3 regions of the Clostridium boliviensis genome follow, and region 1 is predicted to be linked to each of the others. Evidence: predicted binding sites of a transcription regulator. Region 1 holds the regulator's gene; each other region holds the start of a gene.

Region 1 (4,285 bases):
CTGCATCCTTTGTTGCCTGACGCTGTGCATCGTTGAAATAAGCCGGTACTGTGATAACAGCTTCCGTAACCTTTTCTCCTAAATATGCCTCTGCATCAGCTTTCAATTTCTGAAGAATCATTGCAGAAATTTCCTGAGGGCTGTAATTCTTTCCGTCAATGGTTACTTTATAGTCAGTACCCATATGTCTTTTGATGGAAGAAATGGTGCGGTCCGCATTGGTTACGGCCTGACGTTTTGCAGGTTCACCAACCAGTCTCTCTCCGTTTTTTGTAAATGCAACAATTGATGGTGTTGTTCTTACGCCTTCGCTGTTAGGAATAACAACTGGTTTACCGCCTTCCATAACGGCTACACAGCTGTTTGTTGTTCCTAAGTCAATTCCAATGATCTTACCCATAGTTTTTTCCTCCTATTTGATAAACAAAATTGTGTATGTTTCTGATTTATGTTGTTAATTAGCTACCTGTACCATGGAGTGTCTTACCACGGTATCCCGATAGGTGTAACCTTTCTGAAGTTCCTGGGCAACCACATTCTCGCCCAGAGAATCATCTTCCACATGCATCACTGCATTATGGTAATTGGGATCAAACGGCATTCCAACCGCTTCAATCGGCTTAACGCCTGCTTCTTCCAGTGTTTTCATCAACTGTTTATAGATTTTCTCCATTCCGTCAGCAAACGGTGAGTCCTTTTCCTCTTCCGGAATTGCTGCCAGTCCCCGTTCAAAATTATCCACTACGGGAAGGATTCTCTCTATGATATCCTTTGCTCCGATCTCAAACATGGCTGATTTTTCTTTTTCTGTACGTTTTCTAAAGTTATCAAATTCTGCCATCGACCGCTGGAGACGTTCTGTCAGTTCATCTATCTTCTCATCTTTTAAATCTTTTTTTTCTTTCTTCTTGCTAAAGAAGCCTTTCTTTCCAGAATCTTCTTTGCTATCAGGCTCTGAATCCTCCGGCTCTTCCTGTACAGCTTCTTCGCTGCATTCACAGGTTTCCTCTATCTCTTTTTCAGCGGAAACGGTGTCTTCCTGACTGATCGTCTCATCCACCTGCTGTCCGTCTGTTTTAACATCTTCCATGCTCAATATTCTACCCTTTACCTTTCCTCTTTTTTCAATATTGTATCCAGCTGGATCATTAAATTTCTCAGCGTATTTAATACCTTTTCATAATCCATACGCTTAGGGCCGATAATACCAATTGTGCCTCTTAGTCCTTCCCCAAGCTCATAGTTCGCGGTAACAATACTGCAGTTCTTCATAGTCTGTACAGGTGCCTCATCTCCGATGTAAACCTGTATTCCGGAACTGCTTTCCGAACTGTTTACATCATCTACCAGTTCCTGCAGCAGTTCCTTCTGTTCCAGTGCACCAATTAACTGACTTGCTTTATCTCCGTCGCTTAATTCCGGATATTTAAAAATGTTAGTTGCGCCGCTGGTATAAATCTGAAGATCTTCGTCATCGGCTCTGATTGCCGCTGCTACTTCCGACAAAACCTGATCCACAACTTCACTGTGTGGACCTGCCTGAACCTTCAGTCTGCTGATTACTTCTAAATTAATTTCTTCTATCGAAAGCCCGTTTAAAGCACTATTCAAAAGAATATTAAGATTCAATAGCCCTTCATCGCTCAGTTCTGAACGAGCAGGGATAATGGTGTTCTTTATAATATTGCCTTCCACCACAATTACAACAAGAAGTTTTCCTGCATCGACCTTAGACAGCTGGATAAACTTCAACTTGTTACGATGGTACTGTGGGGCACTGATCATGGCTGCATAATTGGTATTCTGTGCAAGCAGCTTTGCCACCTGCTTCAGCAGAAGCTCTACCCTGTCCACACGCTTCAGCATTAATTCCTTGATCTCTGTAAACTCATCTTCCTTTTCCTGAAGAATCTGATTTACATAGAAGCGGTATCCTTTGTCGGAAGGAATCCTTCCTGCAGAGGTATGGGGTTGCATGATAAATCCCATCTCTTCCAGATCAGACATCTCATTGCGGATGGTGGCAGAGCTTAAATTTAGGTCTGTATATTTTGAGATCGTACGGGAGCCTACCGGCTCTCCTGTTTCCAGATAAGTTTTAATAATCGCTTTTAATATAATGATCTTTCGCCCATCCAGTTGATCCTTATCAGCCAAACTGCCACGCTCCTTTCTGAGTGTTCTGTTAGCACTCAACGTTCAGGAGTGCTAACATCTTCTTTTCATAATATATTCTTTTTTTCTACATTTGTCAATACATTCCTAAAAATTTTTAAATGAAGTTTTTATTACCTGCATGTCCAATTTATATCAAAATTCTATCAAATATTACAAAGCCTGTGACATTTTTTTCTTGACTTTTAACACTTTTGTAATATAATGGTAGTTGATACACCATAACAACACGATTGCGAGGTAAATCATGATTAGTTTTTCAAGACGAATACGGGTAACCGGATTCCTGACACTCCTTTGTATTCTGCTGTTATCCACTACTGCAATGGCTGCCGAGACCGCTGAAGGCCAAAGTACAGCAAACCAACAGTCCTGGAGTGTTAAAACGGATAACCAAATGAAAATGAACAGTACCGGAACGGTAGCTACTGCAAGTGAAGCCACGATGAGTGACGAGGTAGGACCGGGCATAGAGAAGAAAGTACAGCCAGAAGAAAGCGAACCCACAGGTCCGGTTTATGAAAAAGGAGCATCACTGGGAATATTCTCTGCAACTGCCTACTGCCCCAGCAGCTCAGGAAAACAACAGAGAACTTACTCCGGCACGATTCCACAGCCGCTGCACACACTATCTGCCGATCTCACTGTTCTGCCTCTTGGAACAAAAGTCATGATTGACGATATTATTTATACAGTAGAAGATACCGGAAGCGGGATCAGAGGTAACAAAGTAGATATTTATTTTGGAAGCTATGGAGAAGCCATTGCTTTTGGAAGACGACCGAAAGAGATATTTGCTGTTATTGAAAGATAATAATATATTCCATATTAACTGCCGGAAAGCGGGCCAATCGCTTTCCGGCAGTTTTTTTATAAAGAAAAAGTGGCTGCGGGCATGAATCTAATTCAAAAACTTGACAAATCTGGAAAAAAGTGTAAAATATGTACTTGTACCTCATTTATTACAAATGTGTTACATATATTTATATTATATTAAATCATATGTACTTTTTGTAAAAAAGAAAGGAAGAAAGTATTACATGAAAATTTCTAAGAAAATTCAATGGTTCCTGGGAATCTTACTGATGATAACATTTTTAACAACATTTCCCTCAGCAGCACTTGCAGGACAGACTGCGGGAATTATAGACGGTGCGGATGAAACCAGTGTCAGAGGCTGGGCGTGGAACAGCTCCGATCCATCTGCCTGCGAAGAGGTTCATGTCACCATTACCAGCCAGACAACCGGTACGGTTGTGGGGGAACTGACCGCTTCTGCCTCCAAATACAGAAAAGACTTAGCTGATCAGGGCACAGGCACGGGAAATTATGGTTTTGAGATATCCGTCCCATGGAGCAGCTACAGCGATGGCTCCTATCTTGTGGAGGCCTATGCCAGCGGACAGAAGCTTTCCGGTTCCAGAGTATATGGAGTCGGTTCCTATGCCTCTGCTGCAGGTATCCGTTCTCTTGGCATTTTTAAAACCACTGCCTACTGCCCCTGCAGGAGCTGTTGCGGAAAATGGGGCGGACGGACCAGTACCGGCACGGTCGCTACTGCAGGACATACTATATCCGTTGATCCAAGAGTAATTCCTTATGGCACCCGGCTTATGATTGGCGGAGTCATCTACACAGCAGAGGATTGCGGCGGCGGTGTAAAAGGAAATCACATCGATATCTTCTTTAACACACATGGGGAAACACGGGCTTATGGAACCAGAAATATGGAAGTTTTTCTGGTTCAGTAACAAAGCAAAAAAGGGTCTGCAAAGAGAGAATAATTTCCCGCTCTCTTTGCAGACCTTTTTGTTATATCAGAAACTGACTCATAACATAATTGCTGATATCAATCCCCCGCTCTGTCAGACAGTAGTATCCGTCTTTCATTTCAAGCAGTTTTTCCTGCTCCAGCTTATCAAGAACCGGACCATATACATGACGTATATTCTGTCCAAAGCTGCTGACAAATCCTTGAGCAGATACCCCTTCAATCAGGCGGAGTCCTAAAAACATGTACTCCTCCATCTTTTGTTCCGTAGTAAGCCGTTCAAACTCCTGTCTTAAGAGCTGGTCAAAATCTTCCGTTTTTTCAAATCTGCCGTTTTTA
Region 2 (4,285 bases), on a different contig from region 1:
CTGCTTACCACAACGAAGTAGTTCCTGCTATGGCAGCACTTCGTGATCCGGCAGATAAGCTGGAGATGATTGTGGATAAGGATTTCTGGCCGCTTCCAAGCTACGGCGATCTGATATTTGAAGTATAATAAACAATGAATACAGGCTGTAAAGCCAGATACGGTTAATCCGTCTGGGCTTTGCAGCCTTTTTCCTTATTCTTAAGTAGATTTCCTTTTATAGATCTGCTAAAATAGAAAAAACAAGAAAAGAAGGCAGATATTATGGAAACCATGACTTATGTAACAACCATATTGGAAAAAATTGTGAATATCCCAAGTCCCAGCGGCTATACCAGACAAGTGCAAAAAGCAGTAGAGGAGGAGGCAGCAGGGTTTGGATATGACACCTGTTATAATAAAAAAGGCGGCTTAATCATTGAAGTTCCGGGAGAAGAGAAGGCGGTTTTAGGCTTATCCGCTCATGTTGATACCCTGGGAGCCATGGTGCGATCTATTACCTCAAAGGGAATGCTCATTATAATTCCTGTGGGCGGATTTATGATGGAGTCGATAGAAGGCATGTATTGCAAAGTCCATACCAGAACCGGGAAGACCTATACCGGTACGATTCTGACCAGGGAGCCGTCAGTTCATACCTATGACGATGCCAGAACTTTGGAGAGAAAACCAAAGAATATGGAAGTACGTCTGGATGAGATGGTTGACAGCGAAGAAGATGTAAGAAAGCTGGAGATTGCTCCTGGTGATTACTTGAGCTTTGATCCCATGTTTGTACATACCAACAGCGGCTATATCAAATCCCGTCATTTAGATGACAAAGCTTCAGTCGCAGTTCTTTTAGGCGTTTTAAAGGATATAAAAGAATCTGGAATAAAACCCAGAAAGACTTTAAAGATTGTGATCAGCAACTATGAAGAGGTTGGTTTTGGTGCCAGTTGGATACCGGAGGATATTGAAGAATTTATTGCTGTGGATATGGGAGCACTTGGAGATGATTTATCAGGAGATGAACGTAAGGTATCGATCTGCGCCCTTGATTCATCCGGACCCTATGATTACGAGATGACAAACCGCCTCATCGCTCTTGCAAAAGAAAAGAATATAGACTACGCAGTAGATGTGTTCCCTCATTATGGTTCAGATGCAGGAGCTGCAATACGCGGAGGTCACAACATCAGGGCTGCATTGATTGGACAGGGGGTACATGCTTCCCATGGAACAGAACGGACGCATGTAAAAGGAATGGAGCAGACGTTAAAGCTTGTTGAGGCCTATATAGAAGTGATTTAATACTTAAAATAAGAGGGCTGTTGTAACACTAACTTGATTGTCAGTGTTACAACAGCCCTCAATACCTCTTTAGCCTTCAATGGAGATGTAATTATTTTGCTCAATCTCATTTTTCTTGTTTTTGGGAACAGACAGCTTAAGAATTCCATTCTCAAATTTAGCATGGATATCTTCTTCTTTCAGACCATTCCCAACATAGAAACTGCGGCTCATGCTACCGGAATAACGTTCTCTGCGGATATAGCGGCCATTCTGGTCCTTTTCCTCTTTGTTCTCTGCTTTTGCAGCAGTTATAGTTAAATAACCCTCTGAAAGACGGGCTTTGATATCCTCTTTTTTAAAACCTGGAAGATCGATATCCAGTTCATAGCCGTTATCAACTTCCCGTACATCTGTTTTCATAGTTTCTTTCGTTCCGAAAAAGGAACGGTCAAACGGAAAATCCATCCAGTTACTCAATAAGTTATCTCCAAAAATACTAGGCATCATCATAGGTCATATCTCCTTTCCTCAAAAAAAATGTTTAATTGTTATATGTGTAATATAACACGCATTTTCAGCACTGTCAACAGGTGAGTGCTAATTTTATAAAAAGTTTAGAATAGGCAACAGGTAATTTCTTTCAAAATAATGAATTTGGTAGTAAGTTTGATTGTTTTTATGATATAATCATACCCAGACTAAAACAATTGATTCTTAGAGGTAAATAATGAAACCACATGCATTTGCAATCTGCGCTTACAGGGATTCTCCTTATTTGGAATCCTGTATCCGATCTATTATGACCCAGAGTACGGAATCCGATGTTATACTATGTACTTCAACGCCCAGTTCCTATATAAGTGGACTGGCAGACAAGTATGGGATTTCTCTTTTTATCAGGCATGAAAAAAGCAACATTAGGGATGACTGGAATTTCGCCTATTACATGGCAGACGCCGTATTTGTAACAATCGCCCATCAGGATGATCTTTATCAGAAGGATTATGTGAAGAAGCTTCTGGATTGTTACAGAATGTATCCGGACATGACTTTGTTTACAGGCGGTTATACCGTATTAAAAAAGGACAGGCCTTCAGTACTTGAGCCGGTTGAATTGATTAAACGGATTTTGCGTCTGCCTTTGCGCCTGCGCTCTATCAGTCATTTATCCTGGGTAAAAAAAAGTGCCCTGCTTTTTGGAAATTCCATCTGCTGTCCTGCCTGTGCATATAATAAAGAACAACTGGGGGAACCTCTTTTTACCTCCCCTTATCATTTTGCCCTGGACTGGGATACGCTCTTTAAGCTGTCTAAGCTGCCCGGCCGCTTTATTTGTGTGGAGAGACCGCTTCTTTCCTACCGGGTTCATGAGGCGGCGGCGACAAAGGCGGCGATAGAAGACAACAGCCGTTTAAAGGAAGAGACGGAGATGTTTAGAAAGATGTGGCCGGAACCGGTTGTTAAGGTGCTGATGCATTTTTACCGTAAGGCTTATCACGAATATGAATAAAGGAATGTCAGGAGGAAGCAGTGCAATGAAGGTGGTATTATTAGCAGGAGGTTTTGGGACCAGAATCAGTGAAGAGAGCCATTTAAAACCAAAGCCAATGATTGAAATAGGTGAAAAGCCAATTTTATGGCATATAATGAAATATTATTCCCAATTTGGATTCCATGATTTTGTGATCTGTCTGGGATACAAGCAGTACGTGGTAAAAGAATTTTTTGCAGATTATTTTCTGCATACCTCAGATGTAACATTTGATCTTGCCAACAACAGCATGGAGGTACATAATAATTATTCAGAACCGTGGAAGGTGACACTTGTGGATACGGGACTGAACACCATGACTGGAGGGCGGGTGAAACGTATTCAGCCCTACATCGGAGACGAACCCTTTATGCTTACCTACGGTGACGGGGTCTGTGATGTGGATTTAAATGAGCTTTTAAAGTTCCATGAAAATCATGGAAAGACAGCAACCATGACAACGGTTAACATTGCCCAGCTAAAGGGTGTGTTAGACATTGATGAGGGGGATGTTGTCCGTTCATTCAGAGAAAAGGATGAGACAGATGCAAGCCTGATCAACGGTGGCTTTATGGTACTCAATCCGGAGATTTTCTCTTATCTGGAAGACGATTCCACAGTACTGGAGCAGAGACCTTTGCAGAGACTGGCAGAAGAAGGGCAGCTCATGAGCTTCCACCATACCGGTTTCTGGCAATGTATGGACACCCAGAGAGAGATGAAAAAACTAGAAGATTTATGGCAGTCAGGGAATGCGCCCTGGAAGATATGGGAGAATTAATATGGAGAACAGAACAAAGGACCGATGGAAGGAATTTTCTGAATTTTATAATGGAAAGAGAGTACTTCTTACCGGGCATACCGGTTTTAAAGGAGCGTGGCTTAGCCGTATGCTGTTAAAAGCTGGTGCTAAGGTAACCGGTTATTCACTTCAGTCACCAACCGATCCTGCTCTGTTTGAAGTAGCAGGGTTATCCGGGCAGATGAATTCTGTAATTGGGGATATCAGGGATCTAGAACATTTAAAAAATGTTTTTCAGGATACAAAACCGGAAATTGTATTTCATCTGGCGGCGCAGCCCATTGTAAGAGATTCCTATAAAGACCCGGTTTACACTTATGAGACCAATGTGATGGGTACGGTCAATCTCTTAGAGTGCGTCCGACTTACCGAGACCGTCCGGTCTTTTCTTAATGTAACAACTGACAAGGTATATGAGAATAAGGAATGGGAATACGGTTACCGGGAAAGTGATCCTTTGGATGGCTATGATCCTTACTCCAACAGTAAATCCTGTTCTGAGCTGGTGACTCACAGTTATGCCAAATCTTTTTTTTCCGGCAGAGGAACGGCGATTTCCACTTCAAGGGCTGGCAACGTCATAGGAGGCGGAGATTTTGCTAATGACAGAATCATTCCGGACTGTATCCGTTCTGCCATTAAAAATCAGGAAATTATTTTAAGAAATCCTGATTCCAC
Region 3 (4,285 bases), on a different contig from region 1:
CTTCCAGTTTGCTTACCAGACCTTCAATTTCAGTAATTGCGTGGATATAAGCAGAACCGCCGCCTGCAATCACGCCTTCCTCTACTGCTGCTCTGGCTGCAGATAATGCATCTTCCATACGAAGCTTTGCTTCCTTCATCTCAGTCTCAGTTGCAGCACCTACACGGATAACTGCTACGCCGCCGGATAATTTAGCAAGTCTTTCCTGTAATTTTTCTTTATCAAAATCAGAGGTAGTTTCTTCAATCTGGCTCTTAATCTGACCGATTCTTGCATCAATAGCAGCTTTGTCTCCAGCACCGTCAACGATAACAGTGTTCTCTTTCTGGATCTTCACTGATTTCGCACGGCCTAACTGATCAAGAGTTGCGCTCTTTAATTCATAGCCCAGTTCTTCAGAGATTACAGTACCGCCAGTTAAAACTGCGATATCCTGTAACATCTCTTTTCTTCTGTCGCCATAGCCAGGAGCTTTTACACCAACTACATTAAAGGTTCCTCTTAATTTGTTAACAATGAGAGTTGTTAATGCTTCGCCTTCAATATCTTCTGCAATGATAAGAAGTCTCGCGCCGGACTGAACAACCTGCTCTAATACTGGAAGAATTTCCTGAATGCTGGAAATCTTCTTGTCAGTAATAAGAATGTATGGATCGTCAAGATTTGCTTCCATCTTCTCCATATCGGTGCACATGTAAGCGGAAACGTATCCTCTGTCAAACTGCATACCTTCTACAAGATCCAGCTCGGTCTTCATGGTTTTGGATTCTTCAATAGTGATAACGCCGTTGTTGGAAACCTTCTCCATAGCGTCAGCTACCATCTCTCCCACTTCATCATCAGCTGCAGAAATTGCTGCAACTCTTGCGATAGATGCTTTTCCTTTGATCGGCTCGCTCATCTTTGCGATTGCTTCAACAGCAGCCTCTGTTGCTTTCTTCATACCCTTTCTTAATACGATTGGGTTTGCTCCGGCTGCCAAGTTCTTCATACCTTCATTAATCATAGCCTGAGCCAGTACAGTTGCAGTTGTAGTACCGTCACCAGCAACATCATTGGTCTTAGTTGCAACTTCTTTTACAAGCTGAGCACCCATATTCTCAAAGGCATCTTCCAGTTCGATCTCTTTTGCAATGGTAACACCATCGTTGGTGATTAACGGAGCTCCGAATGATTTATCAAGTACTACGTTTCTTCCTTTCGGACCTAATGTTACACGAACGGTATCTGCTAACTGATTCACTCCTGATTCAAGTGCTTTTCTGGCTTCTACGCCATATTTAATCTGCTTTGCCATGATTCATTCCTCCAGTTTAAACTTTATTTTGTGATCTAATATAAGGAAATCACACCTTTTTATCAAAATACGCTGTAATACGTTACTTATTCAATTACTGCCAGAATATCACTCTGCTTTACAATTACATACTTCTCATCGTCTTCTCCGGTTTCAATCTCTGTTCCTGAATATTTGGAGAAGATTACTTTATCGCCTGTCTTAACCTGCATGGAAACTTCCTTACCGTCTACAAGACCACCAGGTCCTACTGCGATGACTTCCGCCTGCTGCGGCTTTTCTTTTGCCTGACCCGGCAGAACAATACCGGACTTTGTTGTTTCCTCTGCAACCAACGGTTTTAACACAACTTTGTCAAATAATGGTACTAATTTCATTGCAATTCCTCCTCATAACCTTCTTATTATTTCTTTCTTATGGCCTTTAGAAAGAAGTTATTTTTTATTCACATAATATGTTATATCACTCATTATTAGCACTGTCAATAGTTGAGTGCTAACTTTATATTTTTTTTACATATTTACCATATTTAAACGGATTGCGCCGTTACTTACATAGTTTATAGAAATTTTCTTATTATATACCTTTATTTTTTCTTGGGATCGTATTACAATAGGTAGGAGAATGAAAGGAGTGTTTTAAATGGCAAAAAGAGGTAATGGTTTTGGGAAATTCGTGGCACTTGCCACTATCGCCGGTGCTGTTGCCGCCGGCATCTCTTATTTTACAAAATACAAATCCTTCCACAAGGAGCTGGAAGAAAACTTCCATGATTTCGAAGATGACGGGAATGATGACATTTCCAAAATTGACAGCACGATGAACCGCAGCTATGTTTCTCTTCACGCGAATAAAGATGAACTGAAGACGGCTGCCTCTGATATTGCAGACGCAGCAAAAGACGCAGCGAATGCGGCGAAAAACATGATGAAGGATGCAGCTTCTATTGTTAGTGATACAGCCAGGGAAGCAGCTTCTGCAGTGGCTGATACAGCCAAGGATATGTTTGATTCTACAATGGAAAAGGAAGATACTGAAGAAGATTCTGACATCACAGAAGACGGCGGTCTGGATTATTCCGCTTCTGAATCAGGACAACCAGCTGCAGATGCGGCACCAGAAGCCACCACCGGATCTTCTGATGATACCACCACAATCGTGGAAGAAGAATTACAATAAATTTTCTGCATTATGCAGGCAAAGGAGTATATCTTGAGGACGGCCCAGGAATGTACTCCTTTTTTAATTTCATTAAGATTCAATACAATACTCAAACCCGGCTTCCTGAATCATTTTTATAGTACTGTCAATGCTCTCTCCGCCTGCGGTTAAATAACCGGAGGCAAATACAGAATCAACTGCATAAAACATCCATTTTTCTTTTCCTTTTAAATACAGTTCCCTTCCCGCCGCGCACCGGATATCTGATTTGGGATTTAAAAGTCTGGCAAGGCAAAGAACTTTTAAACAGTATTCAGAAGTAAGAGCAGATGTACTCTGATTCTCCATTGCTGTACCTTTTATGGGAATCAGGAAATTAATCGGAACTGCTTTTGGACTTATCGTCTGAATCTCAAACAACATGTCCACTACATCTTCCGGACTCTCTCCGAGTCCCACAATTCCGCCGCAGCACAGTTCAAATCCCATCTCTTTAAGCATCTTAATATTAGAGATCCGCTGCTCATAGGTATGGGTTGTGCAGATATTCGGATAATAATTTCTGCCTGTATTCAAGTTGTGGTTGATTCTGTCCACACCCGCTTCCTTTAAGACTTGTGCCTGCTCTCTGGTGAGAAATCCAATGGAACAGCAGACCGGAGTATCTGTTTCCTTTTTAAGCCTTTTAATCTCTTTAGCAAATGCCAGAATCTCTTCATCAGAAAAACGGATACCACTCAGACCAATGCAGTGGCGTGCCAGTTTCCTGTCTTTTACCATGTAACCGTCTTTTACAAGCTTATCATAATTAATCATCTGATACGTATCAATATCTGCCTTTGACTGACCGGACTGGGCACAATAAGCACAGTTCTGTGAACAGTTTCCGCTGCGTGCATTGGTCAGAAGATGAATATCAACCATGTTCCCTTTATGCTTTTTTCTCAGCTTATATGCAGCTTCAAGAAGCTTTGGAAGCTCTTGATCCGGCATGAGGAGAATGGAAAGCGCATCCTCTTTTGAAAGATTATCATATGTATCTGTCATTACAGACCTCCTTTTTATCATGACTTACTACTGCAGCATTCTCTGGACCACCGAATATAACCGGCGCACTAAAACAACGACGAGGCATGTCTTTAATAAATCCCCGGGCAAAAACGGAACCACACAAAGCCCAAGTGCTGCCGAGAAAGAGGTATGCGTTATAAAAGTAAACCAAATGGTCCCAAATACGTAGGTAACCAGAAAGCCGGACAATATGGATACCACAAGTGCCTGAACGGTCCGTTTTCCAAATCGCTCCAAAATCCGGCCGGTCACGTAAGCAGATACAATATAGCCGATAATATAGCCTCCTGTCGGACCGGCAATCCTGCCTAGTCCGCCATGAAATCCAGAAAAAACCGGGAGCCCCGCCGCTCCCAGCAGTACGAAAATAAGCTGACTGAGAGCGCCCAGTCCTGATCCAAGCAAACCGGCAGCTAAAAAGGTGGATATATGAGCCAGATTAACAGGAACAGGTCCGATGGGTATTGATATTTGAGACAGAATAGCGGTGAGGGCTGCAAATAAAGCACATAATGTTAAATCTTTTGTTTTTAAATGTTTCATGAAAAATCCCCCTGTATAAAGATGTTATTTTTCATCATTATACAAAGGGATTTTCGAAATGTCAACCATATAGTGTGATTTGGTTAACAATTCATTTTTCCATATTTAACATACCTATTTTTCGTAAAGAAACTCTTCCGGCAGAGTGACTTTAAAATCTCTGGCAAGATCCCTGAAATTATCAGGAGTGATTGTCTGCAGCTTATCAGGACG

The links. Region 1 encodes HrcA, which represses chaperone genes, less so after heat shock. Its sites were predicted from a motif close to TGTTAGCACTCNNNNNNNNNGAGTGCTAACA; they were not measured.
Region 2: RZO55_RS13510 (Hsp20/alpha crystallin family protein) is a predicted target of HrcA. The motif match lies at 1,847-1,877, and genes of this name have one in related genera.
Region 3: RZO55_RS00185 (co-chaperone GroES) is a predicted target of HrcA. The motif match lies at 1,768-1,798, and genes of this name have one in related genera.

The regions. Positions count from the first base shown of each region.
Region 1 is NZ_JAWONS010000252.1:108,548-112,832, forward strand. Features, by position in the region: gene dnaK (molecular chaperone DnaK) at 1-400, opposite strand, end outside; gene grpE (nucleotide exchange factor GrpE) at 455-1,090, opposite strand; gene hrcA (heat-inducible transcriptional repressor HrcA) at 1,108-2,157, opposite strand; gene RZO55_RS17495 (3D domain-containing protein) at 2,423-2,989, shown strand; gene RZO55_RS17500 (3D domain-containing protein) at 3,216-3,926, shown strand; gene hemW (radical SAM family heme chaperone HemW) at 3,988-4,285, opposite strand, start outside.
Region 2 is NZ_JAWONS010000216.1:186,456-190,740, reverse strand. Features, by position in the region: gene RZO55_RS13520 (glutamine synthetase III family protein) at 1-128, shown strand, start outside; gene RZO55_RS13515 (M42 family metallopeptidase) at 264-1,292, shown strand; gene RZO55_RS13510 (Hsp20/alpha crystallin family protein) at 1,362-1,784, opposite strand; gene RZO55_RS13505 (glycosyltransferase family A protein) at 2,002-2,784, shown strand; gene rfbF (glucose-1-phosphate cytidylyltransferase) at 2,810-3,586, shown strand; gene rfbG (CDP-glucose 4,6-dehydratase) at 3,588-4,285, shown strand, end outside.
Region 3 is NZ_JAWONS010000002.1:46,449-50,733, forward strand. Features, by position in the region: gene groL (chaperonin GroEL) at 1-1,297, opposite strand, end outside; gene RZO55_RS00185 (co-chaperone GroES) at 1,384-1,674, opposite strand; gene RZO55_RS00190 (hypothetical protein) at 1,940-2,476, shown strand; gene bioB (biotin synthase BioB) at 2,549-3,505, opposite strand; gene RZO55_RS00200 (biotin transporter BioY) at 3,533-4,072, opposite strand; gene rhaD (rhamnulose-1-phosphate aldolase) at 4,187-4,285, opposite strand, start outside.